Regions from separate parts of the Pseudomonas sp. 9Ag genome, predicted to be linked through region 4. Evidence: predicted binding sites of a transcription regulator. Region 4 holds the regulator's gene; each other region holds the start of a gene.
The links. Region 4 encodes sigma-54, which starts transcription at its own class of promoters, with help from an activator protein. Its sites were predicted from a motif close to ANTGGCATNNANNTTGCTNT; they were not measured.
Positions count from the first base shown of each region.

Region 1: a site for sigma-54 is predicted at 4,229-4,248, ahead of glnA (glutamate--ammonia ligase). Genes of this name have one in related genera too.
Region 2: a site for sigma-54 is predicted at 5,427-5,446, ahead of ALTERO38_RS08955 (CmpA/NrtA family ABC transporter substrate-binding protein). Genes of this name have one in related genera too.
Region 3: a site for sigma-54 is predicted at 5,999-6,018, ahead of flgA (flagellar basal body P-ring formation chaperone FlgA). Genes of this name have one in related genera too.

Region 1 is NZ_LR733836.1:3,774,199-3,781,534, forward strand. Features, by position in the region: gene ALTERO38_RS17195 (lysozyme inhibitor LprI family protein) at 1-127, shown strand, start outside; gene typA (translational GTPase TypA) at 559-2,379, opposite strand; gene thiI (tRNA uracil 4-sulfurtransferase ThiI) at 2,547-4,001, opposite strand; gene glnA (glutamate--ammonia ligase) at 4,349-5,755, shown strand; gene ALTERO38_RS17215 (DUF4124 domain-containing protein) at 5,941-6,468, shown strand; gene ALTERO38_RS17220 (DUF4124 domain-containing protein) at 6,465-7,097, shown strand; gene glnL (nitrogen regulation protein NR(II)) at 7,265-7,336, shown strand, end outside.
Region 2 is NZ_LR733836.1:2,040,982-2,048,317, reverse strand. Features, by position in the region: gene ALTERO38_RS08980 (thioesterase family protein) at 1-97, opposite strand, end outside; gene ALTERO38_RS08975 (hypothetical protein) at 216-911, opposite strand; gene ALTERO38_RS21775 (methyl-accepting chemotaxis protein) at 914-1,456, opposite strand; gene ALTERO38_RS08965 (ABC transporter ATP-binding protein) at 2,071-2,865, opposite strand; gene ALTERO38_RS08960 (ABC transporter permease) at 2,875-3,864, opposite strand; gene ALTERO38_RS08955 (CmpA/NrtA family ABC transporter substrate-binding protein) at 3,915-5,288, opposite strand; gene ALTERO38_RS08950 (ANTAR domain-containing response regulator) at 5,851-6,429, opposite strand; gene ALTERO38_RS08945 (CmpA/NrtA family ABC transporter substrate-binding protein) at 6,444-7,336, opposite strand, start outside.
Region 3 is NZ_LR733836.1:2,123,161-2,130,496, forward strand. Features, by position in the region: gene flgF (flagellar basal-body rod protein FlgF) at 27-767, opposite strand; gene flgE (flagellar hook protein FlgE) at 956-2,281, opposite strand; gene flgD (flagellar hook assembly protein FlgD) at 2,313-2,993, opposite strand; gene flgC (flagellar basal body rod protein FlgC) at 3,012-3,455, opposite strand; gene flgB (flagellar basal body rod protein FlgB) at 3,470-3,874, opposite strand; gene cheR (protein-glutamate O-methyltransferase CheR) at 4,075-4,899, opposite strand; gene ALTERO38_RS09315 (chemotaxis protein CheV) at 4,937-5,869, opposite strand; gene flgA (flagellar basal body P-ring formation chaperone FlgA) at 6,028-6,780, shown strand; gene flgM (flagellar biosynthesis anti-sigma factor FlgM) at 6,886-7,215, shown strand; gene ALTERO38_RS09330 (flagella synthesis protein FlgN) at 7,260-7,336, shown strand, end outside.
Region 4 is NZ_LR733836.1:677,252-684,587, reverse strand. Features, by position in the region: gene ALTERO38_RS03110 (KpsF/GutQ family sugar-phosphate isomerase) at 249-1,223, shown strand; gene ALTERO38_RS03105 (HAD family hydrolase) at 1,224-1,745, shown strand; gene lptC (LPS export ABC transporter periplasmic protein LptC) at 1,754-2,326, shown strand; gene lptA (lipopolysaccharide transport periplasmic protein LptA) at 2,313-2,858, shown strand; gene lptB (LPS export ABC transporter ATP-binding protein) at 2,858-3,583, shown strand; gene ALTERO38_RS03085 (RNA polymerase factor sigma-54) at 3,729-5,246, shown strand; gene hpf (ribosome hibernation-promoting factor, HPF/YfiA family) at 5,325-5,633, shown strand; gene ptsN (PTS IIA-like nitrogen regulatory protein PtsN) at 5,640-6,104, shown strand; gene rapZ (RNase adapter RapZ) at 6,236-7,093, shown strand; gene ALTERO38_RS03065 (HPr family phosphocarrier protein) at 7,102-7,336, shown strand, end outside.

The DNA.
Region 1 (7,336 bases), 3.1 Mb from region 4:
CTGCAAGATCGAAGCTTTCGAAATAGAAGAAACCACAGAAGCGCATCAAGTAACGACTGATAATTGCATTTCGAGGATGAGTAACAATAGAGCTGACTATTTGGACGGCATCGCTCCAGATATATGAACAACGCACACTTTTTGAAATGGTTCCCTGTCATAACTATCTGCTGCTCACAACTGAGAAAAACCTTTATTATTCTGGCGCTTTTGCTAATAGCGTATGTAGCTATGGGCGAAGCGGCCGCCAGTAACCATATGGCTCGCCAGGGCGGCGCCGGGGTGATCGATTAGTTGAAGCTGGTCGGCACCGCCAGCCGTATCGCCGGCGAGGCTGCAACTGCTGCTGGCGCCCAAACACCAAGCGAATGTCGAGACAGGGTTCGAGCGTAGCCCGCGGTGGACTTGCTACGAATATCTAAGCGATTGAGCCAGTAGATAACCGATGCGCGCCGCATCAACCGATGAAAGGCTAACAGGCTGCGCGCCTGAGTTGCGGCAACGAAAAAGCCCCCGTCGGCTCTCGCCGGCGGGGGCTTTTAGTCAGCTAGGCTTAGATCAAGCCTTGGCTTTCTTCGCAGCGCGGTTGCGCTCGCCTTCGTCAAGGATCTTCTTGCGAAGACGGATCGACTTCGGGGTCACTTCGCACAGCTCGTCGTCCTGGATGAATTCCAGAGCCTGTTCCAAGGTGAAGCGAACCGGCGGAACCAGGGCGATGGTTTCGTCCTTGCCCGAAGCACGCATGTTGTCGAGCTTCTTGCCCTTGGTTGGGTTAACGCCCATGTCGTTGTCGCGGCTGTTCAGGCCGACGATCTGACCGTTGTAGATTTCCTGGCCGTGCTCGACGAACAGCTTGCCGCGCGCTTGCAGGGTTTCCAGGGAGTAGGTCAGCGCCTTGCCGGTATCGATCGATACCAGTACGCCGTTCTGGCGGCCGGACATGTGGCCAGACTTCATCACGTCGTAACGGTCGAAGATCGAGGTCAGGATGCCGGCGCCGTTGGTGATGGTCAGGAACTGGTTACGGAAACCGATCAGACCGCGAGCCGGGATGTTGTATTCCAGGCGAACACGGCCTTTGCCATCCGGCACCATGTTGCTCAGGTCGCCCTTACGCAGGCCCATCTCTTCCATGACCTTGCCCTGCGCTTCTTCAGGGATGTCGATGGTGACGTTCTCGAACGGCTCGTGCTTGGCGCCGTCGACTTCACGAATGATCACTTCAGGACGGCCTACGCCCATCTCGAAGCCTTCGCGGCGCATGTTCTCGATCAGTACCGACAGGTGCAGCTCACCACGGCCGGAAACCTTGAACTTGTCAGCCGAGTCGCCTTCTTCAACGCGCAGCGCCACGTTGTACAGCAGCTCTTTGTCCAGACGGTCCTTGATGTTACGGCTGGTGACGAACTTGCCTTCCTTGCCGCAGAACGGCGAGTCATTGACCTGGAAGGTCATGGAAACGGTCGGCTCGTCAACGGTCAGCGGCTTCATCGCTTCGACGTTGTTCTGGTCGCACAGGGTGTCGGAGATGAACAGTTCGTCCATACCGCTGATGCAGACGATGTCGCCGGCAGTAGCTTCTTCGACGTCAACACGGTGCAGACCGTGGTGACCCATGAGCTTGAGGATACGGCCGTTACGCTTCTTGCCATGCATGTCGATGGCAGTAACGGGAGTGTTGGGCTTGACGCGACCACGGGCGATACGGCCTACGCCGATAATGCCGAGGAAGCTGTTGTAGTCCAGAGCTGAAATCTGCATCTGGAACGGGCCGTCGATGTCGACCTTCGGAGCGGGTACGTGGTCAACAATCGCCTGGTAGAGCGGGGTCATGTCTTCGGCCATGTCGGTGTGGTCCAGACCGGCGATGCCGTTCAGGGCCGACGCGTAGACGACCTGGAAGTCCAGCTGCTCTTCGGTGGCGCCGAGGTTGTCGAACAGGTCGAAGATCTGGTCCAGAACCCAGTCAGGACGCGCGCCCGGACGGTCGACCTTGTTGATCACGACGATCGGGCGCAGGCCGGCTTCGAAGGCCTTCTTGGTCACGAAGCGGGTTTGCGGCATCGGGCCGTCTTGAGCATCGACCAGCAGCAGTACGGAGTCGACCATCGACATCACGCGCTCGACTTCACCGCCGAAGTCGGCGTGGCCGGGGGTGTCGACGATGTTGATGCGGTAGTCGTTCCACTTGATAGCGGTGTTCTTGGCCAGGATGGTGATGCCGCGCTCTTTTTCCTGGTCGTTGGAGTCCATCACGCGCTCGTCGTTGAGCTCGCCGCGCTCCAGAGTGCCGGACTGACGCAGGAGCTTGTCGACCAGGGTAGTTTTGCCATGGTCAACGTGAGCAATGATGGCGATGTTACGTAGATTATCGATCACAGTAGTGGTCTCGTAGTTGGGTCGGGCCGCTCGGCAAGTGCATCGAGCGGCCCAACGCGAAAAATTGGATGAAGATGAAGGTTCGTTAACGACGTGTCGCAGCAATTCAGCCGCGAAGCGGGTCGGGAGGGCGGTGGCGGATACTGCCGCCCAGCAGGCCGGGCTGTTTAGCTCGGACGATAAACGCGCACATTGACATGCCCCTCGCTCAACAAATGATGAGCATGCAGGCGGCTCATGACACCTTTATCGCAATACAGCAGGTACTGGCGGTTCTCATCCAGCTCCTTGAAGCGGTTGTTCAGCGCATAGAACGGCAGCGTATGCACTTCGATGCCCTGCAGTTGCAGAGGTTCGTCCTCGGCGAGGTCAGGGTGGCGAATGTCTAGCACTACCTGCCCGGCGCTCGCCTCGATGACTTCTTCAACTTGCAAATCCTGGCCCAGCTCGTCGATCACTCGATCAATGGCCACCTGGCGCGTGTTCGCCATGGCTCGCTCGAGCACCGCCATGTCGAACTGTTTTTCCTCATGTTCGATGCGGTAGCGCTTGGCCTTGGTCGTCGGATTCTTCGAAATCACGCCACAATACTCGGGCATGTTCTTGGCGAACTCGGCGGTGCCTATCTCGAAGGCGGTGTCGATGATGTCCTGCTTGTGGCTGGCGATCAGCGGCCGCAGCACCAGCATGTCGGTGGCGGAATCGATCACCGACAAGTTCGGCAGAGTCTGGCTGGAAACCTGGGAAATGGCCTCGCCAGTGACCAGGGCGTCGATGTGCAGCCGCTCAGCAATCTGGGTCGACGCCCGCAGCATCATGCGCTTGAGCACGACGCCCATTTGGCTATCGTCGACTTTCTCAAGGATCTCACCGACGACTTCCTCGAAGGGCACACTGATAAACAGTACCCGGTGCGAACTGCCGTACTTCTTCCATAAATAGTGGGCAACTTCCATCACACCCAGCTCATGGGCGCGGCCACCCAGATTGAAGAAGCAGAAATGAGTCATCAGCCCGCGGCGCATCATCTGATAGGCCGCTACGGTGGAATCGAAACCGCCGGACATCAGCACTAGGGTCTGCTCCAACGCGCCCAGCGGGTAGCCGCCAATGCCGTCATGCTGCGCATGCACGACAAACAGGCGCTGGTCGCGGATTTCCATCCGCACTTCGACTTCCGGTGTTTTGAGCGAGATGCCCGCAGCGTCGCACTGTTGGCGAAGCTCGCTGCCAACATATCGCTCCACATCCATCGAGCTGAATGGGTGCTTTCCAGCTCGCTTGCAGCGCACGGCGAAGATCTTGCCCGGGAGACGGTCAGCATAGTGCGCCTTGCACTTGGCGAGGATGTCGTCCAGATCGCCCAGCGGGTACTCATGTACCTCCAGGCAATGCGCGATGCCCGGCGTGCAACGCAGGCGCTCAATCATCTGCTGCAAAGTTTTCGCGTCGCTGAGCGCGGTTTCAACCTCAACGTTGTCCCACACCCCTTCCACCCGCAATTCGGGATCGAGGTCGCGCAGCACGGTACGGATGTTCTTCGCCAATTGACGAATGAAGCCCTTACGTACCGGCGGGCTCTTGATGGTGATTTCGGGGAAAACCTTGACGATCAGCTTCATGGAAAACAGCGCAGCGCCAGCATGGCGTGAAAAGAGGGGGGCGGAGTATATCGGAATTTGATCAAGCTTTAGTCAGTTTTATCGGACAGCCTAGCTTTGCACCCAAATGGACCACTGGCGCAAGCATCCGCACCACTTTAGCGCATAAACACCGGAGCGCAGCGCCGACAAATGGCAGCAAGCACGCCAAACGGCCGCTGCAAGCCCAACCGGAACCATCTCGGAGCACTGGCATGCAATTTGCTCCCTTGTGAGGCAGGTCGCCTTGACGGAGTATCGCCCGCTCGGCTTCACCCCCTAGATTCCGGAAGCTTATCTGTCAACGCTTCCACCACTTGGAGAGCACCATGTCGAAGTCGCTTCAACTGATCAAAGATTACGATGTGAAGTGGATTGATCTGCGCTTCACCGACACCAAGGGCAAGCAGCATCACGTGACCGTTCCGGCGCGCGACGCCCACGACGAAGACTTCTTCGAGCACGGCAAGATGTTCGACGGCTCGTCCATCCATGGCTGGAAGGGCATCGAAGCCTCCGACATGATCCTGATGCCGGTCGATGAAACTGCCGTTCTGGATCCGTTCACCGAAGAGCCGACCCTGATTCTGGTCTGCGACATCGTCGAGCCGAGCACTATGCAGGGCTACGACCGCGACCCGCGCTCCATCGCCAAGCGCGCCGAGGAGTTCCTCAAGTCCACCGGTATCGGCGACACAGTATTCGTTGGCCCGGAGCCTGAGTTCTTCATCTTCGACCAGGTCAAATTCAAGTCCGACATCTCCGGCTCCATGTTCAAGATCTACTCTGAACAGGGTTCCTGGATGACCGACCAGGACGTCGAAGGCGGCAACAAGGGCCATCGGCCAGCCGTCAAGGGCGGTTACTTCCCCGTTCCGCCGTGCGACCACGACCACGAAATCCGTACTGCCATGTGCAACGCGATGGAAGAGATGGGCCTGGTCGTCGAAGTGCATCACCACGAAGTGGCGACCGCTGGTCAGAACGAAATCGGCGTCAAGTTCAACACGCTGGTTAACAAGGCTGACGAAGTTCAAACCTTGAAGTACTGCGTGCACAACGTGGCTGATGTCTACGGCAAGACCGCCACCTTCATGCCGAAGCCGCTGTATGGCGACAACGGATCGGGCATGCACGTACACATGTCGATCTCCAAAGACGGCAAAAACACCTTCGCAGGTGAAGGCTATGCCGGCCTGTCCGAGACCGCTCTGTACTTCATCGGCGGCATCATCAAGCATGGCAAGGCTCTGAACGGCTTCACCAACCCGTCGACCAACTCGTACAAGCGCCTGGTTCCGGGCTTCGAAGCACCGGTCATGCTGGCCTACTCGGCTCGTAACCGTTCTGCCTCGATCCGTATCCCGTACGTTTCCAGCCCGAAAGCCCGCCGTATCGAAGCGCGCTTCCCGGATCCGGCTGCCAACCCTTACCTGTGCTTCGCCGCACTGCTGATGGCTGGCCTGGACGGCATCCAGAACAAGATTCACCCTGGCGATGCCGCTGACAAGAACCTCTACGATCTGCCGCCGGAAGAAGGCAAGCTGATCCCGCAGGTTTGCGGCAGCCTGAAGGAAGCCCTGGAAGAACTCGACAAGGGCCGTGCGTTCCTGACCAAGGGCGGCGTGTTCTCCGATGACTTCATCGACGCCTACCTCGAGCTGAAGAGCGAGGAAGAAATCAAGGTCCGTACCTTCGTTCACCCGCTGGAATACGACCTGTACTACAGCGTCTAAGCCAGTCCGCGTGACAGAAAAGGCCTCCTTCGGGAGGCTTTTTCGTTTCTGCGATGTCACTAGCCAGTGATACCGACGTTGCGACAAGCGACCGAAGTGGCGTCGATCTCAAATCCCAAAGGTCGCACTTGCCTCGCCGCCTGCGCGGTGCAAGGCTTCCAGTCATCCCTACCGCGGAGCTTCCCATGCGCATTGCATTGTTCAGCCTGCTACTCGTCCTCATGGCTCCCGCCATGGCGCAGATCTACAAATACACTGACGACAAGGGCAACACCGTCTTCACCAATCAACCTCCGGAAGGCGTCGAGGCAAACGCTGTCGATCTCCCACCCGCCAACACCGTGAACATCAAGACGCCCGACGCCCCGCCGCCGCTAGCCAACGAGCAAAGCAGCGAGGGTCAACAGCAGCCCTATCGCAGCCTCGCGATTGGCGGCATCCCGGATGAGCAGGCGTTGCGCGCCAACAGCGGCACCTTTGTCGTCAACGCCCAGCTCGATCCGCCCCTAAAGCAAGGACACCAGATCCGCTTCTTGCTCGATGGCGTTCCTCAGGCAGAACCTAGCAGCACGACCGCACTGCAGCTGGTAAACGTGGATCGCGGAACTCATCTGCTGGAAGTCCAGGTGCTCAGCGGTGGGCAGGTCGTGCAACAAGCCGAAGAACAATTCACCGTGCAGCGCGTCCACACCTCCAGCCCTGCCCGTCGATGAAGCGCCTCTCGCGGCTTGGACTGGTCGGACTGTTACTGGCGTGTGCGCTACCTGCGAGCGCGGCGATCTACAGCTATATCGACGTCGAAGGCAATCGGGTCTTTACCGACCGCCCCGACGGTCGTGCGGTCGAACAGGTAGAGACCAAACCTGCGAATACGATGGCCGCCCAGCCCCTACCACCCCCGAAGCAAGCGGTTAAGGTCCTCAAAGCCACCGCGCCCAGCTACATATTGCTCGATATCCTGCTACCAGCTCCCGACGCCACCATCCGCAACAACGCCGGCGAGCTGGCAGTCAGCGTAACCAGTCAGCCACCCCTTCATCCGGGCCATCAGTATCGTTTGCTACTCGACGGTGCGCCCGCAAGCGCACCCGGTGAGAGTCCTGTTCTGACTTTGCAGAATATCGACCGAGGCAGCCACCAGCTGGTGGTCGAAGTGATCGACAGTCAGGGCGAGCGCGTACAGTCCAGCGAGCCACGCGCGTTCCACATGATGCGCACCTCTCTTGCGCAACGCCGAATGGTCAACCCATGCAGGAAGGCGGACTACGGTGTCCGCCCGGAGTGTCCGCTGAAGGATAAGCCCAAGGAAAAGAAAGATATTCCATTCGTGCCCTTTCTGTGACCACTCTATGCACCTTACTGGTGCACTGATTCAGCCATCTGGTTTAGCGCAGCCCTTCTCGATCGATGCCCCGCGCTGGAGCGCCAGTGCCAGCGGTGCCGCGCCGAAGAGGAGCGCATTGGTTTGCTTCTTGCATTTCCCGACTCACACCCCGGATGCAGACTGCCATGATCAACGAAGCCCTACAGCGCCTGCTGATCGAGAATCTCACCACCGCCACCCTTTTGCTGAATTCGCGG
Region 2 (7,336 bases), 1.4 Mb from region 4:
CAAGATGGTTGCCGGCGTTGATATCGGTGATGCGAACAGTCAGCTGGGTGCTGAAGCAGAACTGATCTTCGGGAAACTGCAGGGTCAGGCGGGCCATGATGCTCTCGTTGCTTGTGTTTGGCGCTGGTTGGCAGCGCGACGTGCGGAGGCGGATTGTACGCCTCTGCACGTCAGCACCAAGCTTGATCCGGCCTGTTGATATCGCATGCGCGGTGTCAGGCGATGCTGTGGCGAATGCCTTGCAGGCGCTCATCGATGATCGGGGTGATCAGCGCGTAGCATTCGGCTGGCGCCAGGCTGACCCGCGGTGCGTCGATCAGGTTGCATTCCAGATGTTCGATGAGGTTGCGCAGGCTGTCGCCACTGATCGGGTCGGTGAGGCGCAGGCAGAGATAGCGCATCTGGATCTGCATATCCAATGGGCACTTTTCGAAGTTGGCTGCACGCACTGCCAGGCCGCGCAAACGTCCGAGGTCTTCCAGTGCGCGACAGGCCTCGCACATGCCGGATACCTGCGGATTGCCCTGGAAGACAAGGCGCAGCTCAAGCACATGAATGCTTTCGAGGATTTGCTCGATCAGGATGCAGTGCGGTTCGAAATCCGCCGGGTTCCGGCGGATCTGCTGCCACAGGGCGCGCATCGCCGGACGGTTTTCCTCACCCTTCCACTCCTGCCAGAGCCGATCAATATGGCTCGCAACCTCCAACCGCTGCGCGGCGGCTGCGGCATCAGGTTGGCCACCCAGGCCACGGTGTTTCTGCACGAATTGAAGAACTTCCAGCGAATGCTGCAGCCCCTGGACATCGGTTGCGCTGAGGCGCTTGCGATGCCGCTCGGCTGCAATGCGACTGAGATGGTTGCCGAGCAGCACCAGGCCGGCGGCCAGGATCAGGGCGATCGATACTTCCATGGTCAGGCTTCCGTACGGCTGAGACGAGTGAGGTAGAGCGTCAGGCTGTGCAGCTCTTCGGCCTGGGTGCGTTGGCGCTCGACGCCGGTCTCGACCTGATCGAGCTGGTCGCGCAACAGGCGGTTGCCCTGTCGCTGTTCTTCGAGGGCTGTTTGCAGGTGATCGAGTTCGGCCAGGCTCAGCTGGCTGCGCCGCGCCAACTGATCGAGTTCGGCGGCTAAGGCACTGCTTTGCTCGCCGCTTTGCTCGAGCAATTGCTGGTGCTGGACGACCTCGGCCTCGACGCGACGAACTGCGTTGCCGGTCGTGGCGACCACGCTGGTGATGTCCTGGGCGGCGCAGTCGCTGGTCAGCGCCAGCTGGCGGACCTCGTCGGCCACCACCGCGAAACCGCGACCGTGCTCGCCGGCTCGCGCCGCTTCGATGGACGCATTCAGGGCGAGCAACTGGGTCTGCTTGGCGACGTTCTGGATGCTCAGGGCGGCTTTGCCGACGGCAGCCGTGTCCTGCAACAGCTGGCCGACCGCGTCCGAGGTGCGCTGCATGCTCTGGCGTACCTCGGTCATGCGGGTGCTGACCGACATCGCGTTGTCGCGGCCGGCCTGGCTTTGCCGGTGGGTGTCGGCAAAGGCTTGCATGGCTTGCTGGCCCAGTGTGCTGACCCGCTCCAGGTTGTGACTCAGCGCCTTGCTGGCGTCGGTCATCGCCAGCACTCGCTCGCCCTGGCCGATGCTGCTGTGCTCGGCGGTTGCGGCCATGCGCTCGAGGGCATCGCTGGCGAACTGCACTTCACTTCGTAAACGCTCGCTGCGCAGCGATTGAGCGCCAAAGGCGGCGACCAGATCCTCACGAGGCTCGTTAAGCCCCTGCTGCTGGCCGAGCACGGCCAGCAAATGCTCACTGTGGCGCTGATGCTCGCGGCGTTTGCGCTGTTGGGCCAGTTGCAGACCTGCGGCGATACAGGCGAGGGCCAGCGACAGCAGTTGCTGCTGCCACAGCCCAGCCATACAGGCCATCGCCCAGGCGGCGAGCAATAGCCAATCCATGTACGACTGCAGGGCCGCGGTGGTGGCTTGCGGTACGGCGTGCGTTGGGCGCGTGGCGTTCAAGGCTCTGTCCATGCTCGTGATCCTTTCTCGAGTAGCATCCTGGTGACTTGTCAGGCCGCAGGCCGCTGCTGGCGCTGGTAGAGGAACTCCAGGACCTGCGCCCGGTAGGCGTGGTACTGGGCGTCGTGGGCCAGGGTCATGCGGTCGCGAGGATGCTTGAGCTCGACGCGCAGAATCTCACCGATGGTTGCAGACGGGCCGTTGGTCATCATCACGATGCGGTCCGAGAGCAACACGGCCTCGTCAACGTCATGGGTGATCATGATCACGGTGTTGCCAAGGTCGGCGTGGATCTCCATCAGCGAGTCCTGCAGATGCGCGCGGGTCAGCGCATCGAGGGCGCCGAAGGGCTCGTCCATCAGCAACACCTTGGGTTGCATGGCCAGCGCGCGGGCGATACCTATGCGCTGTTTCATCCCGCCGGAGATTTCGCTGGGACGTTTGTCGCGAGCGTGGGTCATGTGCACCAGCTCGAGGTTGTGCTCGATCCAGTCACGCATCTCCCGTTTGCTCTTCTGGCCTTTGAAGACTTCCCGCACCGCCAGCTCGACGTTCTCGTAGCAGGAAAGCCAGGGCAGCAGGCTGTGGTTCTGGAACACCACGGCGCGCTCCGGGCCGGGCTCGTTGACCTCACGGCCGTCGAGGATCACGCCGCCAGTGGTGGCCTGATAGAGGCCGGCGACGATGTTGAGCACCGTTGACTTGCCGCAGCCAGAGTGGCCGATCAGCGAAACGAACTCGCCCTTGGCGATGCGCAGGTTGACGTTCTGCAGCGCGCAGTAGAGCCCCTTGTCAGTGGGAAAGCTGATACCGACGCCGGTGAGTTCGAGATGGGCATTGTTCATGTGATTTCCTCAGCGCAGGTCTGCGTTCTTGTCCCAGCTCACGCGGCGCTGGAGCATCAGCATGATGCGATCCAGGGCGAAGCCGATCAGGCCGATGACGACCACTGCGACCATGATCCGGCCGAGCGAGTTGGAGCTGCCGTTCTGGAACTCGTCCCAGATGAATTTGCCGAGGCCGGGGTTCTGCGCCAGCATTTCCGCGGCGATCAGCACCATCCAGCCGGTCGCCAGGGACAGGCGCAGGCCGGTGAAGATCATCGGAATCGCAGCGGGCAGCACGATCCGGTGCACATGGCTGAGCGGTGACAGGCGCAGCACGCGGCTGACGTTTTGCAAATCCTTATCGAGGTTGGCCACGCCCACCGTGGTGTTGATCACCGTCGGCCACAGGCAGCACAGCGCTACGGTCAGCGCCGAGGTGACGAAGGATTTCGCCATCAACGGGTCGTCACTGACGTAGACGGCGCTGACCACCATGGTCACCAGCGGCAGCCAGGCCAGCGGCGACACTGGCTTGAAGATCTGGATCAGCGGATTCACCGCGCTATACACCGTCTTGCTCAACCCGCAGACGATGCCCAGCGGCACGGCAATCAGCGAGGCGATTGCAAAGCCGGTCATCACCGTATAGAGGCTGGTGAAGATCTGCTCGAAAAAAGTCGGCTTGCCGGTGTAAAGGCGAATCTTCACCTCGGCGTCGGGATTGTTGGCCAGTTTGGCCGCATTCCGCTCCTCCTGACGCTGGTAGAACGCCTCGGCTTTTTCCCGCGACTGGATATGCGCATCGACCAGCCCGTTGAACTGCTCGGCTACCTGGCTCGGCCCGGGAAACTGACCGAGGCTGGTCTGGATATTCGAGGCCACCAACTGCCAGAACAGCAGGAAGGCAAAGACGCCCACCAACGGCATGATCACTTGCGGCAGCCAGCGCTTGATGCGGGCCTGACGGCCAGCTCTAAGGGTTTCTTTTATGTTCTGCACGACGGCTGGATTGCTCATCGACATGTCCTCCGAAAGGTGGGAGCCGCGCATGGCTCCCGTAGGCGGAATCAGAGCGTGGTATCGCCTTTCAGGCCGATCGCGAACTGTTCGAGATAGGCGTTAGGCGTGTGGCCGTCATAAGCGATGCCATCAATGGTGTCCGCCAGTGGCTCGCGGAAGCCGTCTTCACCTGCTGGGGGGAAGTCCTCGGCTGTCATCAGCCCGTCTTCGATCAGCGCCGCTGCCGCTTCGCGGTAGATTTCCGGGCGATAGACCTGCTTGGCCATGTCCAGGTACCAGCTGTCCGGCTTGGCCTCGGCGATCTGGCCCCAGCGGCGCATCTGCGTCAGGTACCAGATGGCATCGGAGTAGTAGGGGTAGGTCGCGTTGTAACGGAAGAACACGTTGAAATCCGGCACCTCGCGCTTGTCGCCTTTCTCGAATTCAAAGGTGCCGGTCATGGAGTTGGCGATGACTTTGGCGTCGGCGCCGACATATTCCGGTCGCGAGAGGATTTCCACCGCTTCCTGGCGGTTGGCGTTGTTGTCTTCGTCCAGCCACTTGCCTGCACGGATCAGCGCTTTGACCAGACGCTTGTGCGTTTCGGGATTGGCTTCGGCCCAGTCTTTGGAGACGCCGAAGACCTTTTCCGACATGTTCTTGCGGATCGCGTAGTCGGCCACTACCGGGACGCCGATGCCTTTGAAGACCGCCTGCTGATTCCATGGCTCTCCGACGCTGTAGCCATGGATGGTGCCGGCTTCCATGGTCGAAGGCATCTGCGGCGGTGGCGTAACGGAGAGCAACGCCTGGGCATCGATCTGTCCGCTGATGTCGCCTTTCTTCGGTGCGTAGTAACCGGGGTGAATGCCACCGGCCGCGAGCCAGTAGCGCAATTCGTAATTGTGGGTGGATACCGGGAACACCATGCCCAGGTTGAAGGACTTGCCGCTGGCGTTGAGCTGCTCGATCACCGGCTTGAGTGCGTCGGCCTTGATCGGATGCACCGGCTTGCCGTCTGCCATCGGCACGTTGGGCTTCATCTGCTCCCAGATCGCGTTGGACATGGTGATGGCATTGCCATTGAGGTCCATGGTGAAGGCCGTGATGATGTCGGCCTTGGTACCAAAACCGATGGTCGCGCCGATCGGCTGGCCGGAGAGCATGTGCGCACCGTCCAGCTCGCCATCAATGACGCGGTCTAGCAACACCTTCCAGTTCGCCTGGGCTTCGAGCGTGACGTAGAGCCCTTCGTCCTCGAAGAAGCCTTTCTCATAGGCAATCGCCAGTGGCGCCATGTCGGTGAGCTTGATGAAGCCGAGCTTGAGTTCCTCCTTCTCTGGCTCGGCCGCCCAGGCGGCCATCGGCACCGGTTGCAGCAGGGCAGAGCAGCCAATGCTGGCCACCAGCGTTTTCAACAAAGTACGGCGGGTCTTGCGCATGATCTATCCCTCAATCGCGAAACGAAAAAAAGGCGTAACGGAAGCACCCTCTGCATGAGCAGAGCGAGCACCGTTGACGCCTTTGTCAATTCGTCCCGATCACCGCCGTTGGCGACCTGAAGACGTGGTAACAGAGGGACTGCAAGGGGCTTGCCAATTCTTAATCTGAGAGGCTTTTGTCGATTCAGGTTTTAGGAAAGGCTATCTAATACAACGGCTTAAGCTTTAATCAGCCGCCCAGGTTGGACATGCGTTGAGCCTGCGTGCTTGGCACTCTTGGCTATGGCTCGGTGCAATAGCCGAGCACCCGATTCAATCTTTGGCTCCGTTTTGGTTCGTTTGCATGGAAGAGCTTGGAAATGGTGGGCGCAAGGCGCGCCCGTCATTCAGGCCCGATTGGAGTGGTTGGGAGGCGGCTAGCGCAACGTGCTGTGGTCGGCGGACAACAGCCTCGTTGGGCCTAGCTGAGGGTCGAAAATGATCGGGATCTAAGTCCCGCAAGGTTCACAGCAGGCACCCGTTCGGCTGAGCCCCGCTGGGCCTCGCGCGCCGACATTGCGGATCACTGACCCAGCAGGTCGTTCATCGCAATGATCTGTTCAGCGACCTGGATCAGCTTCTGCTGACGGCTCATGGCCTGGCGGCGCATCAGGGTGTAGGCCTCTTCCTCGTTGCAGCTGCGCATTTTCATCAGCATGCCCTTGGCCAGTTCGACGCGCTTGCGTTCGACCAGTTGCTGGTCGCGTGCGTGGAGCTGCGCGCGGATTGCCTGGTCGCTTTCGAAGCGGGCCATGGCCACGTCGAGAATGGGTTTCAGGCGCTGGGCCTGGATGCCTTCAACGATATAGGCGCTGACGCCGGCGCGGATGGCTTGGCGCATGGCATCGGGGTTGTCGTCGTCGGTGAACATGACGATGGGCCGCGGCTGGTCACGGCTGACCATGACCACCTGCTCCATGACGTCCCGGCCGGGGGAGTCGGTGTCGATCAGCACCACGTCGGGGCGAATCGCTTCGACCCGCTCGGGCAGGTCGATGGTCAAACCGGATTCCTCGATCACCTCGAAGCCGGCTTCGATCAGAGCGGTGCGCAGGCGACCGACCTTGCGCGGGGTGTCGTCGATCAGGAGAACGCGAAGCATGACAGTCTCCCTTCTCAAGGCTTGGGGTGTGGTGCGGTGTCGCCCAAGGCATGCAGCGCGAAGCTGCGCGCGTACCCCGCCGGATCGCTGCCATCCCAGCGACTGCCGTCCATGAGCATAGCGCTGCGCATGGGGGAGTCGGGTACGGCGATATTCAAAGCGCTCGCTGCATCGCGGTAGAGGCTGGTTTGCTGGACGCTTTGCGCCACGGCAAGGTAATCCGGATCTTCACGCAGCAGACCCCAGCGGCGCAGCTGAGTCATGAACCAGAGGCCGTCGGAGTGGTAGGGCATGTTCACTTCGCCGTTGCCGAAGAAACGCAGCGGGTGCTTGTCCAGCCAGGCATGGCCAAGGCCGTCCTCATATTGACCCAGAAAGCGCGATTCGATGGACGCAACGGGCGCATTGACATAGTCGCTGCCGGCAATCAGCTGTGCAGTACTACGGCGATTTTCCTGGCTCTCATCGATGAAGCGGCTGGCCTCGAGGATGGCCATCACCAGCGCGCGGGCGGTGTTGGGGTATTGGTCGACAAATTCGCGCGTGCAGCCGAGCACTTTCTCGGGATGGTCGGCCCAGATCGATTGGCTGGTCGCGATGGTAAAACCCATGTCTTCTTCAATGGCCTGGGCGCCCCAGGGCTCGCCGGCGCAGAAGCCGTCGATGCGTCGCGCCCGTAGATGGGCGACCATCTGCGACGGCGGCACCACCACTGTGCGTACGTCTTTCAGCGGGTGGATGCCGTGGGCGGCCAGCCAGTAGTAGAGCCAGAGCGCATGAGTACCGGTGGGAAATGTCTGAGCAAGCGTGAGTTTTGCACCACTCTGGCGCACGCATTTGCCGAGCGCATCGGGATCGGTCACGCCGGCTGCTTTCAGCTCACTGGAGAGGCTGATGCTCTGTCCGT
Region 3 (7,336 bases), 1.4 Mb from region 4:
CGGAATTCGGGCGCCGCCTAGTTTGTTTAGCTGATCTGCAAGACTCGGGCCGCAGCGGCACCATCTTCTTCGGCAGTACGCATCATCTTCACGTGCAGCTCGAATTGCCGGGACAGCGCGAGCATCGAAGTCATCTCGGCAACGGCGTTGACGTTGCTCGCTTCAAGGAAGCCTGAGGTCACGCGAACCGCGGCGTCAGCCTCGACCGGCTGGCCATCCTTCATGCGGATAAGCCCGTCGGTGCCCTTCTCCAACTGCTTGGGGTCAGGATTGACCAGCTTCAAACGGTCGACCGTCACTACCACATTTGGATCTTCACCCAGCGCACGGATGCTGATCGAGCCGTCAGCTCCGATCTCCACTTTCTCTTCTGGCGGCACGGCGATCGGCCCGGCATTGCCGAGCACCGGCAAACCGTCGCCGGTCCGGAGCATGCCGAGCGTGTCGATATTCAGGCTGCCTGTCCGGGCATAGGCTTCACTGCCGTCCGGCGCCTGCACAGCGATCCAACCATCACCTTCAATCGCTACGTCCAGGTCTCGACCGGTCTCTTGCAAGGTGCCGGAACTGAAGTCCGTGCCTGGACGCTCGGTCATGGCGTAGACACGTGCCGGAAAGCTGTCTCCGAACACTTGCATCGAGCGCGCTTGCTCGAAGTCCCGCCGGAAGCCCGTGGTCGAGATGTTTGCCAGGTTGTTGGCATGTGCCTGCTGAGCACGAGCGTTTTGGCTCGCCCCCGTCATGGCCACATAGAGCATCTTGTCCATCGAACCTCCCCACGCAAATTGACGCTAACTGAACTGATATCAGCTACAAAGCAAGCGCTATGCCAAGCGACCAGTGCCTTATTAAGCTATTGAAACACATAGAGTTACTGGATAAAAAAAAGGCCCCGAAGGACCTTTTGAAAACGGAGCGGCAGTTTCCCGCCACCCCGCGCAGTGCCTGGTGGCAATTAACGGAGGTTGATGATCGTCTGGGTAATTGCGCTTTCGGTTTCGATCGTCTTGGCGTTGGCCTGGTAGTTGCGCTGCGCCACGATCAGGTTGACCAGCTGGTCCGAGAGTTCGACGTTGGAGTCTTCCAGTGCGCCAGCTTGCAACGAGCCCAGCGTGCCGCTGCCTGGCGGGTTGCGCACCGGCTCACCCGACTCGAACGACTGGACCCACTGCGTCTTGCCAACAGGAGTCAAACCCTGAACGTTGGCGAAGTTAGCCAGGATGATCTGCCCCTGCACCTTGGACTGACCATTCGTGTAACGAGCAAAGATTGCCCCGGTCTCGCTAATTTCCAGGCCCGCCAACTCACCCGTCGTGTATCCGTCCTGACTCACACTGTTTACGGCGAAGGCGCTGGCGTATTGTGTCGAGCCTCGCATATCAATTGTGACATCCAACCCATCAGCAGGCGCAGCATTGTTCAGCGACCAAGTTCCGTCGCTGTTCCGGACTGCTGGCTTCCAGTCGGATAGCACCACGCTGCCGTCAGTAGGGCTTTTCAAGCTTCCGGAAGGATTGAACTCAAGCGTCGTAACGGCGGGCTCGGTACCACTCCTAGCTTCTGTTGGAGGGATTACAGTCGTATCGGCTGGAATAGGAAGAGGTGACGCAGGATTGCGGCCGTCGACCAATACGTTCATTTGCCATGTATTGGCAGTGGCCGATTTAACGAAATATTGCGTCATGACGTGCGCATTACCCTGCTCATCGTAGATATTGGTAGAAGTCGACGCGTTATAGCTCAGCGGGTCAGCCGGGTTGAAGGGTGTGTTTAACGGCTGGACGTCTGTTGAGTTCAGGTTGAAACCCTGGACAACTTTAGTAGTAGCCTTGGGCTCTTGGCTGGCAGTCTGAATTTTAAGATCGCTCACCTGGCCAGTCTGGATGTTGCCATTGCCATCGACAGAATAACCCTGGAGGTTATAGCCAAAGTTGTCGACCAGATTACCTTCCTTGTCGGTACCAAAATAGCCAGCACGTGTGTAGCTCAACGCACCGTTGTTGCTAACTTGGAAAAAGCCGTTACCGTTAATAGCCAAGTCCAGTGCGTTCTGGGTGTAGTTGATATTGCCCTGATTGAACTGCTGCGACACGTTTGCAAGAAGAACTCCGCTTCCCTGAGGGTTCTTGCCTGTGCCAAGCACAGACGACGCGTAGACATCCGCAAACTCCGCCCGCGACTGTTTGAAGCCCGCAGTCCCAGCGTTGGCGATGTTGTTACCCGTGACATTGAGGTCTTTGCTGGCGGCACGCATGCCGCTGAGGCCGATATTGAACGACATGAACTGCTCCTGTTACCGGACGCGCCGGCAGTTACTGACCGATAACCTGGACTTGAGACAGCCCAATGCTGCCGACACCGGCTAGATTGAGCTGAAGCTCACCACCGTTTTGCCCAAGCGTGACGCTGTCAACGTTGGCAGGAAGCAGGGTATACAAGCCCTTCGTCTCGCCTTGATAAGTGGCTTGCGCCTCGAACCGATAAGTACCCGGCGGCAAGGTTTTGCCGCTCGAGTCCTTGCCATCCCACATGAATGAGATGTTGCCAGCTTGCTGCTGACCCATGTTGATTCGATTGACCACCGTGCCCGCGCTGTCGTAAACGTTAACCGCCACGTTGCTGCTGGTTGTGGGGAGAACGATGCTGGCCTTGAAGGTTTCGCTGGTATCTACGACTGCTTTGTCGGTCGGCACGATGACTTTGCGGCCGACCAGCGAAGAGGCTTGCAGCGCTTGGGATGACTGATAGCCGGACAGCATGGTTTCCATGCTTGAGTTCAGTTTTTCGACACCTTCAACGGTGCTGAACTGCGCGAGCTGGGCAATGAACTCGCCGTTTTCCTGTGGCTCCAGCGGGTTCTGGTTGTTCAGCTGGGTCACCAGCAGCTCCAGAAACTCATTCTTGCCAAGGTCGTTGCTTTTAACTTCGCGATCTTTGATCTGGTATTGGTCCAGTACCGAGCCGGTACCGCCGACGCCGCCTGTCGTGCTCATGGCAATCTCTCGTTAGGGTTACTGGCCCAAGGTCAGAACTTTCTGCAGCATGGTTTTGGCTGTATTCATCAATTCGGCATTGGTCTGGAACGAACGACTGGCAGAAATCATGTCGGCCATTTCTTCCACCACATTGACGTTTGGGTAGTACACGTAGCCCTCGTTGTTCGCCGCAGGATGGTTGGGTTCATAGCGGGCTTGCAGCTCGCTCTGGTCTTCCACGACACCAAGCACCTGAACGCCTGCGCCCGCCTGATCCTGTTCGGCGAACAACGACTCGTTCGGTGAACCGTTAGCCTGTTGCAGCATGGTCGCGAACACCGGGTGACGTGCACGGTAGGTTTGGTCAACGCTGGATGAGACTGTTTCGGCGTTAGCGATGTTGCTGGAAATGGTATTCAGGCGAGTGCTTTGGGCACTCATGCCGCTGCCGGCGATGTTAAAGACGCTGCTGAGGGACATGATTTTCGCTCCTTTTATTCGCCGCGCAGGGCGCTCATCAGCCCCCGGAACTTACTGTTGAGCAAGGTAAAGCTTGCCTGGAAGTCGATGGCATTCTCGGCGTAAGCCGCCTGCTCAACCTGAGCATCTACGGTGTTCTGATCGAGCGACGCATGCGCAGGGGTGCGGAAGCGCAAGCCAGGATCGGCAATTTCCATACCTTCGGCAGCGATATGTTTGCTGCTGGTTACGGCCACGCCGAATCCGCCCTGATTCTTGCCGTTCTGCGCAGCAAGAACCGAGCTGAAATCCAGATCACGCGCCTTGTAATTGGGGGTGTCAGCGTTGGTAATGTTGTTGGCCAGCACTTCGGCGCGCTGAGCGCGAAAGCCGAGTGCCTTCTCGTGGATGCCAAGTGCCTTGTCGAAACTGATGCTCATGATCTGGCCCTCTGCCGGATACAAGTCTGCTTAGCAAACCACCAGCAAAGCCCATGCCATTTTGTCAAATAGCTGATCTATAAGGATTTTTTTTTGAAAGGCTTGGGTTGCGCGTCAAAAGCGGCAAAGCGTGACCATGCTTTTGCCGCTTAGTAAGCCCGAAGCGACAGATTCCTGCCGCTACTCCGGCAAACGTAAGGCTACTTGGCCTTATAGATAATGCCCGGGCTGCACTGGACCATCTGATACAGCTCGGGAAGGCCGTTCAGCGCTTCGGATGCTCCCAGAAACAGGTATCCGCCTGGCTTCAGCGTTGCGTGAATCCGCTTGAGGATGTCTTTCTTAACATCGGCGGAGAAATAAATAAGGACGTTGCGGCAGAACACCAAGTCGAACTTGCCGAGCACCGCATAGCTGTCGAGCAGGTTTTGCACACGAAATTCGACGCGACTGCGGACTGCCGGCTTGACTACCCAACGGCCCGGGCTTTTCACATCGAAATAACGCTGCAGACGCTCGCTAGACAACCCGCGAGCAATGGCGAGACTGTCGTATTCGGCCGCTTTGGATGCCGCAAGCATGGCCCCGGACAATTCAGTGGCCACTATCTGTATGGTCGTTTTCGGCTGGCTAGGGCTGCTGCGTTCGTACTCATCGATGGTCATCGAAAGCGAGTAAGGCTCCTGCCCCGACGAACAAGCGGCAGACCAGATACGCAAGCGCTGACCCGGGGAGCCTTTCAACAGCTCAGGCAGAACCCGGCTCCGCAGCACCTCGAACGGATAGGTATCCCGAAACCAGAGCGTTTCATTGGTCGTCATCGCATCCACGACCTGCTCGCGCAGGCCGCTTCGCGGCTGAGCCTGGATCTTCCTGACCAAGTCACCGAGGCTCTTTAGGCCCTGCTGCTCCATCAGCTTGTTTAACCGGCTCGACACCAGGTACTGCTTGTTGCTACCCAGTAGGATGCCGCATGTCTTCTCGAGAAAGACGCGAAACTGATCGAAATCGGGATCAACAGACACTAATACTGCCCACCAGTCGAATTGAGAGGACGAGGCCTCATTTCTTATCCGTTGTCCGGATCCGCTCTATGACCCGATTGGCCAGATCATCCGCCTGAAACTTGGCAAGAAAATCGTCCGCACCGACCCGCTTGACCATACTCTGGTTGAACACCCCGGAAAGCGAAGTATGCAGGAGAATGTGCATATCGCGCATCGCGGGATCCTGACGCACTTCGGTCGTCAGTGTATAGCCATCCATTTCTGGCATTTCGATATCGGAAATCATCATCACGAATTCGTCAGACGGCTTCTTACCTTCCGCCACCAGCTTTCGCAAATAGGTCAGCGCCTGCCTTCCGTCGTTGTGCGCAACGACTTCGATCCCCAGATTCTGTAGACAACGCATGATCTGCTTTCTCGCGACAGACGAGTCGTCAACAATCAACACTCGACTGGTGGACGCCTTATTACTGGTCGCCTCATCTGCAATGCTGACAGAGAGCACCTCTGACACTGGCGCAACTTCGGCTAGCACTTTTTCAACGTCGATAATCTCGACCATCTGCTGATCCACATGGGTCACTGCAGTCAAATAATGGTCGTGCCCCACGCCTTTAGGCGGGGGAAGGATATCTTCCCAATTCATGTTGACTATCCGCTCCACTGAGCGGACAAGGAAACCGAGCACCTTCGTGTTGTACTCAACGATGATGGCAAAGCTGTTTGGCAAGTCCTGTAATACGGGTTTGCCAGTGGCAGCGGATAGATCAAGGATGGAAAGCGTACTTCCCCGAATGTTCGCTACCCCTCTTACAACAGGGCTCGACCGAGGCATGACCGTAAGCCGCGGGCACTGCAGCACCTCTTTGACCTTGAATACGTTGATGCCATAGAGCTGCTTGTCGTCCAGTCTGAACAACAGCAGCTCCAAACGGTTCTGCCCCACTAGCTGGGTACGCTGGTTAACCGAATCCAATACACCGGCCATGCCAGTTTCCTCTTGTATGTGAGATGGGTAGGCAGACATCTGTAGCTCAGACAATCTGGCGCGCAGTGCCCTGATTTGACAACGGAGTTGCTGACCCGCCTTGCCTGCCTCAGCCATTAATTACCGGCAAACGGCACGCCCCTTGCTTCGAGCAAGCCATGAACAGACAGACGACTTTTTTCCGGCATCCATGCAAGGCGCTTTGCCAACTGGGCCTGTTGGCAACTTTATGCCTGCTGAACCAGCTGGCTGTTTCAGCGAGCTTCACGCGCCCCGAACAGCTTATCGACGCGACCCGCGCTTTTCTTGAGCGTGAAGTCACTGACTATTTACAAAGTAGCCAAATCAAAGCACGCCATGAAATTGAACTGAACAGGCTTGACCCGCGCCTGCGCCTGGCGGCTTGCGATCAAGCATTGACGACCAGACTCGAAAGCCCGGCACAACCCGTTGGTCGCACTACCGTGCGGGTTAGCTGCGAAGGCACATCACCCTGGTCCGTTTTCGTCCCCGCTCAGGTACATTTGTTCCGCGAAGTGATCGTAGCCAGACGGCCCTTAGCCCGTGAAAGCATCGTCGAGCTCGCTGATGTCGCCCTTGCCGAGCGCGACGTCGGCTTGTTGACCCAGGGCTATCTGACATCGTTCGATCAAGTGCTGGGAAATAAAATCACCCGCAGCGCCCTACCCGATCAGGTATTACCACCAACTTACTTATCCGCGGCTGAAATAGTCCGAAAGGGTGATCAGGTGGTAATCAGCGCGAAAAACTCTACGATAAATGTAAGAATGCCAGGTGAGGCCCTTTCCAATGGCGCACTTGGCAGTCAGATCCGAGTCAAAAACCAACGATCCGGACGAACTATCAAAGCTCGCGTCACTGGCCCCGGGCAGGTTGAAGTGGCGATGTGAGGACGAGGCGCTGCGGCGTCAGGTCTTAGCATGAAAAAAGACTAAAGTTTCATGAGGATTTGCCGAAAAGCAGGCAAGCGTCCTGACTTATTCGAGGTTTCGATCATGGTTATCGATTTCAACCGGCCTAACAGCGCCGTCAATTCTTCAAGCAATGCGCGGAACAACAGCGTCCAGAACACAGAGCGACCAACCGCGCAGCAGGCTCCTGCTGAAGAAGTGAAGACCACCGGTAACAGCTCCGTGTCGGGAGAAAGCGTTCAGCTGAGCCCCGAAGCCCAGCGTCTTCAGCAGACAACCGAAAAGCTGAGTCAGCAGCCCGCTGTTGATCAGGAGCGTGTCGCCCAGATCAAACAAGCAATCGCCGATGGCAGCTATCAAGTCGACAGCCAGCGAGTAGCATCGAAGCTGCTGTCATTCGAAAGCCAGCGCTGAGCCGGGCACCAAGGCGAGCAGGCGTGAGTGCAACAGAGGCCACTATGCTAGATACCGAATTGCTCCAGCAGCTGACTGACGATATCGGCACCGCCCGAACACTACTCGAGCTCACCGATGC
Region 4 (7,336 bases):
CGGATACAGCCTGCGAATCAGACGCCCTCCGCTCTTTCGGAGGTACTTCGCAGAGCCGTTTTTAGCGGCGCGAACTATAGCACCGCGCTATGGGCCTCCCAAGCCAGTCTCTGTATCGATGCATGAGCGAGCGCACATTTGTTCAGCCTGGGTTCAGTTACAGGCGCGACGATCAGCACGACGCTTTTCAGTGGGCAGTGCGAGGTTTGCCGCTATAATCGCGCGTTTTCATTCAGGCGATCACAGACATGAGCCAGAGCAGCCAGCTGATCGAGACTGCCCAGCGCACCATTCGCATGGAAATTGAGGCGGTGGAGCAACTCAGCACACGCATCGATGAACATTTCGTCAAAGCCTGCGAGCTCATCCTGCAGTGCAAGGGCCGCGTCGTCGTCGTCGGCATGGGTAAGTCTGGGCACGTCGGCAACAAGATCGCCGCCACGCTCGCCAGCACCGGCACCACGGCATTCTTCGTCCACCCAGCCGAGGCCAGCCACGGTGACATGGGCATGATCACGCATGACGACGTGGTGCTGGCCCTGTCCAATTCAGGGACCACCAGCGAAATCGTGACATTACTGCCGCTGATCAAGCGCCTCGGTATCACCCTGATCAGCATGACCGGCAATCCCGAGTCGGTGCTTGCCAAGGCAGCGGCGGTCAACATCGATGCGAGCGTCGCCATCGAGGCCTGCCCGCTGAACCTGGCACCGACTTCATCGACCACTGTCAGCCTGGTACTCGGTGACGCGCTGGCAATCGCGCTATTGGAAGCACGCGGTTTCACCGCCGAGGACTTCGCTTTTTCACACCCGGGCGGCGCATTGGGCAGACGCCTTCTGCTGAAAGTTGAGCACGTGATGCATGCTGGTGATCGTCTACCTCTGATCAGCCGCGGCACATCGCTGCGCGAAGCCTTGTTGGAAATGACTCAAAAAGGCCTCGGCATGACGGCGGTCGTGGAGGCAGACGGCCGCCTGGCCGGAATCTTCACCGATGGCGACCTACGCCGCACGCTGGACAAGGGCATCGACGTTCGCCAGGCAAGCATCGATCAGGTCATGACGCTTCACGGCAAGACAGCGCATGCCGACATGCTTGCCGCCGAAGCATTGAAAATCATGGAAGACAACAAGATCAACGCGCTGGTGGTGGTTGACGAAAACGACCGGCCAATCGGTGCGCTGAACATGCACGATCTATTGCGCGCAGGGGTGATGTAAGTGAACGATCTGCTACGACGTGCTCGCGACATTCGCCTGGCCATATTTGATGTGGACGGCGTGCTAACCGACGGCAAGCTGTACTTTCTTGTCGACGGCAGCGAATTCAAGACGTTCAATACCTTGGACGGCCACGGCATCAAGATGCTGATCAACTCCGGCGTACGCACCGCGATCATCAGCGGCCGCAAGACGCCTGTGGTTGAGCGCCGGGCGCAAAACCTGGGCATTCAGCACCTGTATCAGGGACGTGAAGACAAGCTGGTGGTGCTCGACGAATTGCTCGGCGAACTCGGTCTCGACTACGCTGAAGTCGCCTACCTAGGCGATGACCTGCCTGACCTGCCGGTAATGCGCCGGGTAGGCCTGGGCATGGCCGTCGCCAGTGCCGATGCGTTCGTTCGCCAGCATGCCCACGGCGTGACAGCCGCCCGTGGTGGCGAGGGCGCGGCGCGAGAGTTCTGCGAACTGATCATGCGCGCCCAGGGCAATCTCGATGCGGCTCAGGCCGCTTACCTCTAGAGGCAACCATGCTAAGCAGGCTCCGCTTCCCCGCCACTCTGCTGCTGATCGCACTGCTTCTGGTCGCGATCGGCTACTGGAACGTTCGCCCTGAGAGCTTTATGCAGGAGGCGCCGATAACCCAGGGCATAGAATCGCCCATTGACTTCTACGTCACCAATTCACGCACAGTCCAATACCAGCCGGACGGCAAGCGTAACTATGAGCTGACTGCGGAAAAGGTAGAGCATATCAAGGCCAGCGATGTCAGCTTACTGACCCGCCCGGACCTGCGCTCCTTTCGCGGTTCCGAGCTGCCGTGGCATGTCACCAGTGAACGCGGCGAGGTCGGCCCGCAAGGCAAGGAAGTTGAGTTGATCGATAACGTCAAGGTCGAACGCAACGATGCCAAGGGGCGCCCGACCATCATCACTACCAGCCGGATGACCGTCCTTCCCGAGAAGGATTATGCCGAGACTAGGCAACCCGTTAGAATCGTCGCCGCAAACGGTGTGACGACCGCTACGGGCATGAAAGCGTATCTAGACGAAGGCAGGATGCTCCTGCTATCCAACGTAAGAGGCCAGCATGAGCTGCGTTAAGACCCTCCCCCTCCTGATCGGTTTAGGCATTTTTTTACTTGGCGCGAACGCCCACGCACTTCCCGAGGATCGCAACCAGCCTATCCGTGTTCAGGCCGATACCGCTGAGCTGGACGACCGGCAAGGCGTAGCCGTGTACCGCGGCGACGTGGTCATTAGCCAGGGAACAATGAAGATCACAGGCGACACTGTGACCATCACTCAGAACCAGAATGGCGATGTCGAGGTGTTCACCTCCATCGGCAAACCGGCCTACTACGAACAGAAACCGGCTGCAGACAAGGAGATCGTCAAGGCTTACGGCCTAACGATTCAGTATTTTGCCGCGAACGAACGCATCGTCCTGATCGACCAGGCCAAGGTCGTCCAGGAAGGCAATACCTTCGAAGGCGAGAAGATCGTCTATGACACCCAGCGACAGATCGTCAATGCTGGTCGCGCCACCAATGCCGATGTCACCACACCCCGCCCACGCGTGGACATGGTTATCCAGCCTCGCAAGAAAGAGCCGGCAACGGAGCAGCCCGAGTAATGGCGATTCTCAAGGCCCAGCATTTAGCGAAGAGCTACAAGAGCCGTCAGGTCGTACGTGATGTCAGCCTGTCGATCGAAAGCGGACAGATCGTCGGACTGCTGGGGCCTAACGGCGCCGGCAAAACCACTTGCTTCTACATGATCGTTGGATTGGTCAAAGCCGATCAGGGCCGTATACTGATCGACGACCAAGATGTGACGCACCTCCCCATGCATGGCCGTGCACGCGCGGGCATTGGTTACCTACCGCAGGAAGCATCGATCTTTCGCAAGCTTTCGGTCTCTGACAACATCATGGCCATCCTGGAGACGCGCAAGGACCTTGACCGCAACGGTCGCCAACAGGCCCTGGAAGGTCTGCTGCAGGAATTTCACATCCATCACATCCGCGACAGTCTCGGCATGAGCCTATCGGGTGGCGAACGGCGCCGCGTTGAAATTGCCCGCGCCCTGGCCACGGCGCCCAAGTTCATCCTGCTCGATGAACCCTTTGCCGGCGTTGATCCGATTTCGGTCGGCGACATCAAGCAGATCATCCATCATCTCAAGGCCAAGGGCATCGGCGTCCTAATCACCGATCACAACGTCCGCGAAACTCTGGATATCTGTGAAACCGCCTATATCGTGAATGACGGCCAGTTGATCGCCGAGGGCGATGCAGAGACCATCCTCGCCAACCAACTGGTGAAGGAAGTCTATCTGGGGCACGAATTCCGACTTTGATAGCGGTTTTTTCTGCTCTACGCAGCTACAGGGCTAGGCAAAGGCTTCGTTGCCAGGCATATAATTTGCTTACATCGGCGCGCGGCGCCAGCGAAATCGGAACAGGCGCGGTTGCGCCGGCAAACAAGGTTCGAAGTCCTCTGCCATGAAACCATCGCTAGTCCTGAAGATGGGCCAGCAGCTGACGATGACACCGCAGCTGCAACAAGCCATACGATTGCTCCAGCTATCCACACTCGATCTTCAGCAGGAGATTCAGGAGGCGCTGGATTCCAACCCCATGCTCGAGCGCGAAGAAGACGGAGAAGATTTCGATAACTCCGACCCGATGGCCGAGTCGATCGAAAAGAAAAGCGAAAGCCCGACAACCGACTCGCCCGAGCACAACGAGCCCGATAATCATTACGAGGAGCCCATCAACACGGTGGAGAACCTCGAGGACGGCGATTGGGGCGATCGTATCCCTAACGAGCTTCCAGTCGACACCGCCTGGGAAGACATCTACCAAACCAGCGCCAGCAGCCTGCCGAGCAACGACGATGATGAATGGGATTTCACTACCCGCACATCATCAGGGGAAAGCCTGCAAAGCCACTTGCTCTGGCAGCTCAACCTCGCACCGATGAGCGACACCGACCGTCTCATAGCAGCCACCCTGATCGACTGCATCAACCCCCAGGGTTATCTCGACGAGACGCTCGAGGAAGTCCTCGAGTCGTTTGACCCGGAACTTGAAATCGAACTCGATGAGGTCGAAGTGGTGCTGCGCCGCATCCAGCAGTTCGAGCCCGCTGGCATCGGCGCGCGCGACTTGCGCGAATGCCTGCTGCTGCAGCTTCGCCAGCTCCCCGAGCGTACCGAGTGGCTAAGCGAAGCGGTGCGCTTGGTCAGCGATCACCTGGATACTCTTGGCGCGCGCGACTACAGCCTGCTGATGCGTCGCATGAAGCTCAAAGAAGACGAGCTGCGCCAGATCATCGACTTGATCCAGACCCTCAACCCGCGCCCAGGCTCGCAGATCGAAGCAGGCGAGCCTGAGTATGTCGTGCCTGACGTAATCGTGCGCAAGCACAATGGCCGCTGGTTGGTCGAACTGAATCAGGAGGCGATGCCGCGCCTGCGGGTGAACGCTCAGTATGCCGGGTTCGTCAAACGTGCCGACTCGAGCGCCGACAACACCTTCATGCGCAACCAGCTTCAAGAAGCCCGCTGGTTCATCAAAAGCCTGCTCAGCCGCAACGAAACGCTGATGAAAGTGGCCACCCAGATCGTCGAACACCAGCGTGGCTTTTTCGAACATGGCGACGAAGCCATGAAACCACTGGTGTTGCACGATATCGCCGAAGCGGTGGGCATGCATGAGTCGACGATCTCACGGGTCACCACGCAGAAGTTCATGCACACGCCCCGCGGTATCTACGAACTCAAATACTTCTTCTCGAGCCATGTGAGCACTGCTGAAGGTGGCGAGTGCTCGTCCACCGCCATTCGCGCAATCATCAAGAAACTGGTGGCCGCGGAAAACCAGAAAAAGCCATTGAGCGACAGCAAGATCGCTGGTCTACTGGAGGCACAAGGGATTCAAGTTGCGCGCCGCACCGTAGCCAAGTACCGCGAGTCACTCGGGATCGCCCCCTCAAGCGAGCGCAAGCGGTTGATGTAGCACCAGGCGACCTGGTGGATTTGTTCCGGCGACGGGTGTTCAGCCCGTCAATTCGCACGTGGCAATAGGAGATGCAGTATGCAAGTCAACATCACTGGCCTTCACCTTGAAATCACTGAAGCCCTGCGTGACTACGTCGAGGAGAAATTCGAGCGGATAGAACGCCATTTCGACCGCATCATTGCCGTACAAGTCATCCTTCAAGTCGAAAAACTCAGGCAAAAGGCCGAGGCCACGCTGCACGTAGCGGGGCGAGAGGTCGTTGCCAATGCCGAGCATGAGGATATGTACGCAGCAATCGACTTGCTTGCCGACAAACTCGATCGGCAATTGATCAAACATAAAGAAAAGCAGCTCGACCACCATCAGGGCGCCCTGGCTCGCTGACCCATCATGATCCGTATTGAAAACATACTGACCCCCGGACGCGCCCTGGTTGGCGTTCCGGGCGGCAGCAAAAAGCGCGTTCTGGAACAGATTGCCAAGGTTCTCGGCGCGGACCTGCCCGATATAGACAGCCAAGCGATTTTCGAAAGCTTCATCGCCCGGGAAAAACTTGGCTCTACCGGCTTCGGCAACGGCATCGCAATACCGCACTGCCGTATGCCTGGCTGCACATCACCGCTCAGTGCAGTGTTGAAGCTCGATACACCGGTGGACTTCGACGCCATCGACGGCGCGCCTGTCGACCTCTTGTTTGTATTGTTGGTGCCGGAGGCAGCCACCGACGAACATCTCGAGCTGCTTCGTCAGATTGCAAGCATGCTGGATCGCGAAGAAGTTCGTGACCGGCTGCGCCGGGCCACGTCGGGTCATGAGCTATACCAGGCCGTGGTCGACATCCAGAACGGTCACTAGGGCGCAGCAACCCTCCATCGCCCATCGCTGAGTGAGGAAAAAGACGTGCCCCCTATCTGCCTGCACACAACCTGCTGCGGCTACGCGCAGCAATCTCCTCGTGGCCGAGCTCGGCCTATCGGCGCTGCTCGATGCGCCTGATCATCGTCAGTGGGCGCTCTGGGTCCGGCAAAAGCACTGCCTTGGACGTACTTGAGGACAATGGTTTCTACTGCATCGACAACCTTCCCGCCGGCCTTCTACCAGAGCTGGCGGAAAGGGCCCTGTTGCACACAGAGTTGCTGCAGCCCCAAGTCGCAGTGTCGATCGACGCGCGCAACCTGCCGAGTCAGCTGAAACGTTTCCCCGAGCTGCTCGAGGACGTCCGTGCCCGCTACATCCAATGCGATGTGCTTTATCTAGATGCGGCGGACGATACGCTGCTGAAACGCTTTTCGGAGACGCGTCGGCGGCACCCGCTGACCAATCAGAACCGCTCCCTGGCCGAAGCTATCCGTGACGAAGAATTGCTTCTAGCGCCCATCATCGATCATGCCGACCTGAAGATCGACACCACACACCTGAATCTCTATCAGCTACGAGACACGCTAAAGCTGCGCCTGCTGAACAAGCCTGAACCGGGTACCGCTTTTCTCTTCGAGTCCTTCGGTTTCAAGCGAGGCATGCCTGTCGATGCCGACTTGGTGTTTGATGTGCGCTGTTTGCCTAACCCTTACTGGAAAGCCGATCTGCGCGATTTTTCCGGACTGGACCAGCTCGTGATCGACTATCTCGCCGGGCAGGCGGACGTAGAGGAAATGTTTCAGGACATCCTTGCCTACCTGAGCAAATGGCTTCCGCGCTTCGCTGCCAGCAACCGCGCCTATGTCACTGTCGCCATTGGCTGTACCGGTGGGCACCACCGTTCGGTGTATCTGGCCGAGCGGCTGGGCCAAGCGCTGCGCGAACCTCTGAAGAACGTCCAGGTCCGGCATCGCGACCTGGCTTAGGAACCCACATGCCTTCGTGCGAAGTTACCATCATCAACAAGCTTGGCCTGCATGCCCGAGCGGCAGCGAAGTTCGTCGGAGTTGCCAATCAGTTTCCCTGTGACATTCGGGTCGGTCGCAGCCCTGCAAGCAGGGTGGACGGCAAAAGCATCATGGCAGTCATGATGCTTGCCGCCAGCAAAGGCACCACGCTGCACCTGCACACCCAGGGCGACCAGGAGCACGAAGCGCTTGCAGCGCTGA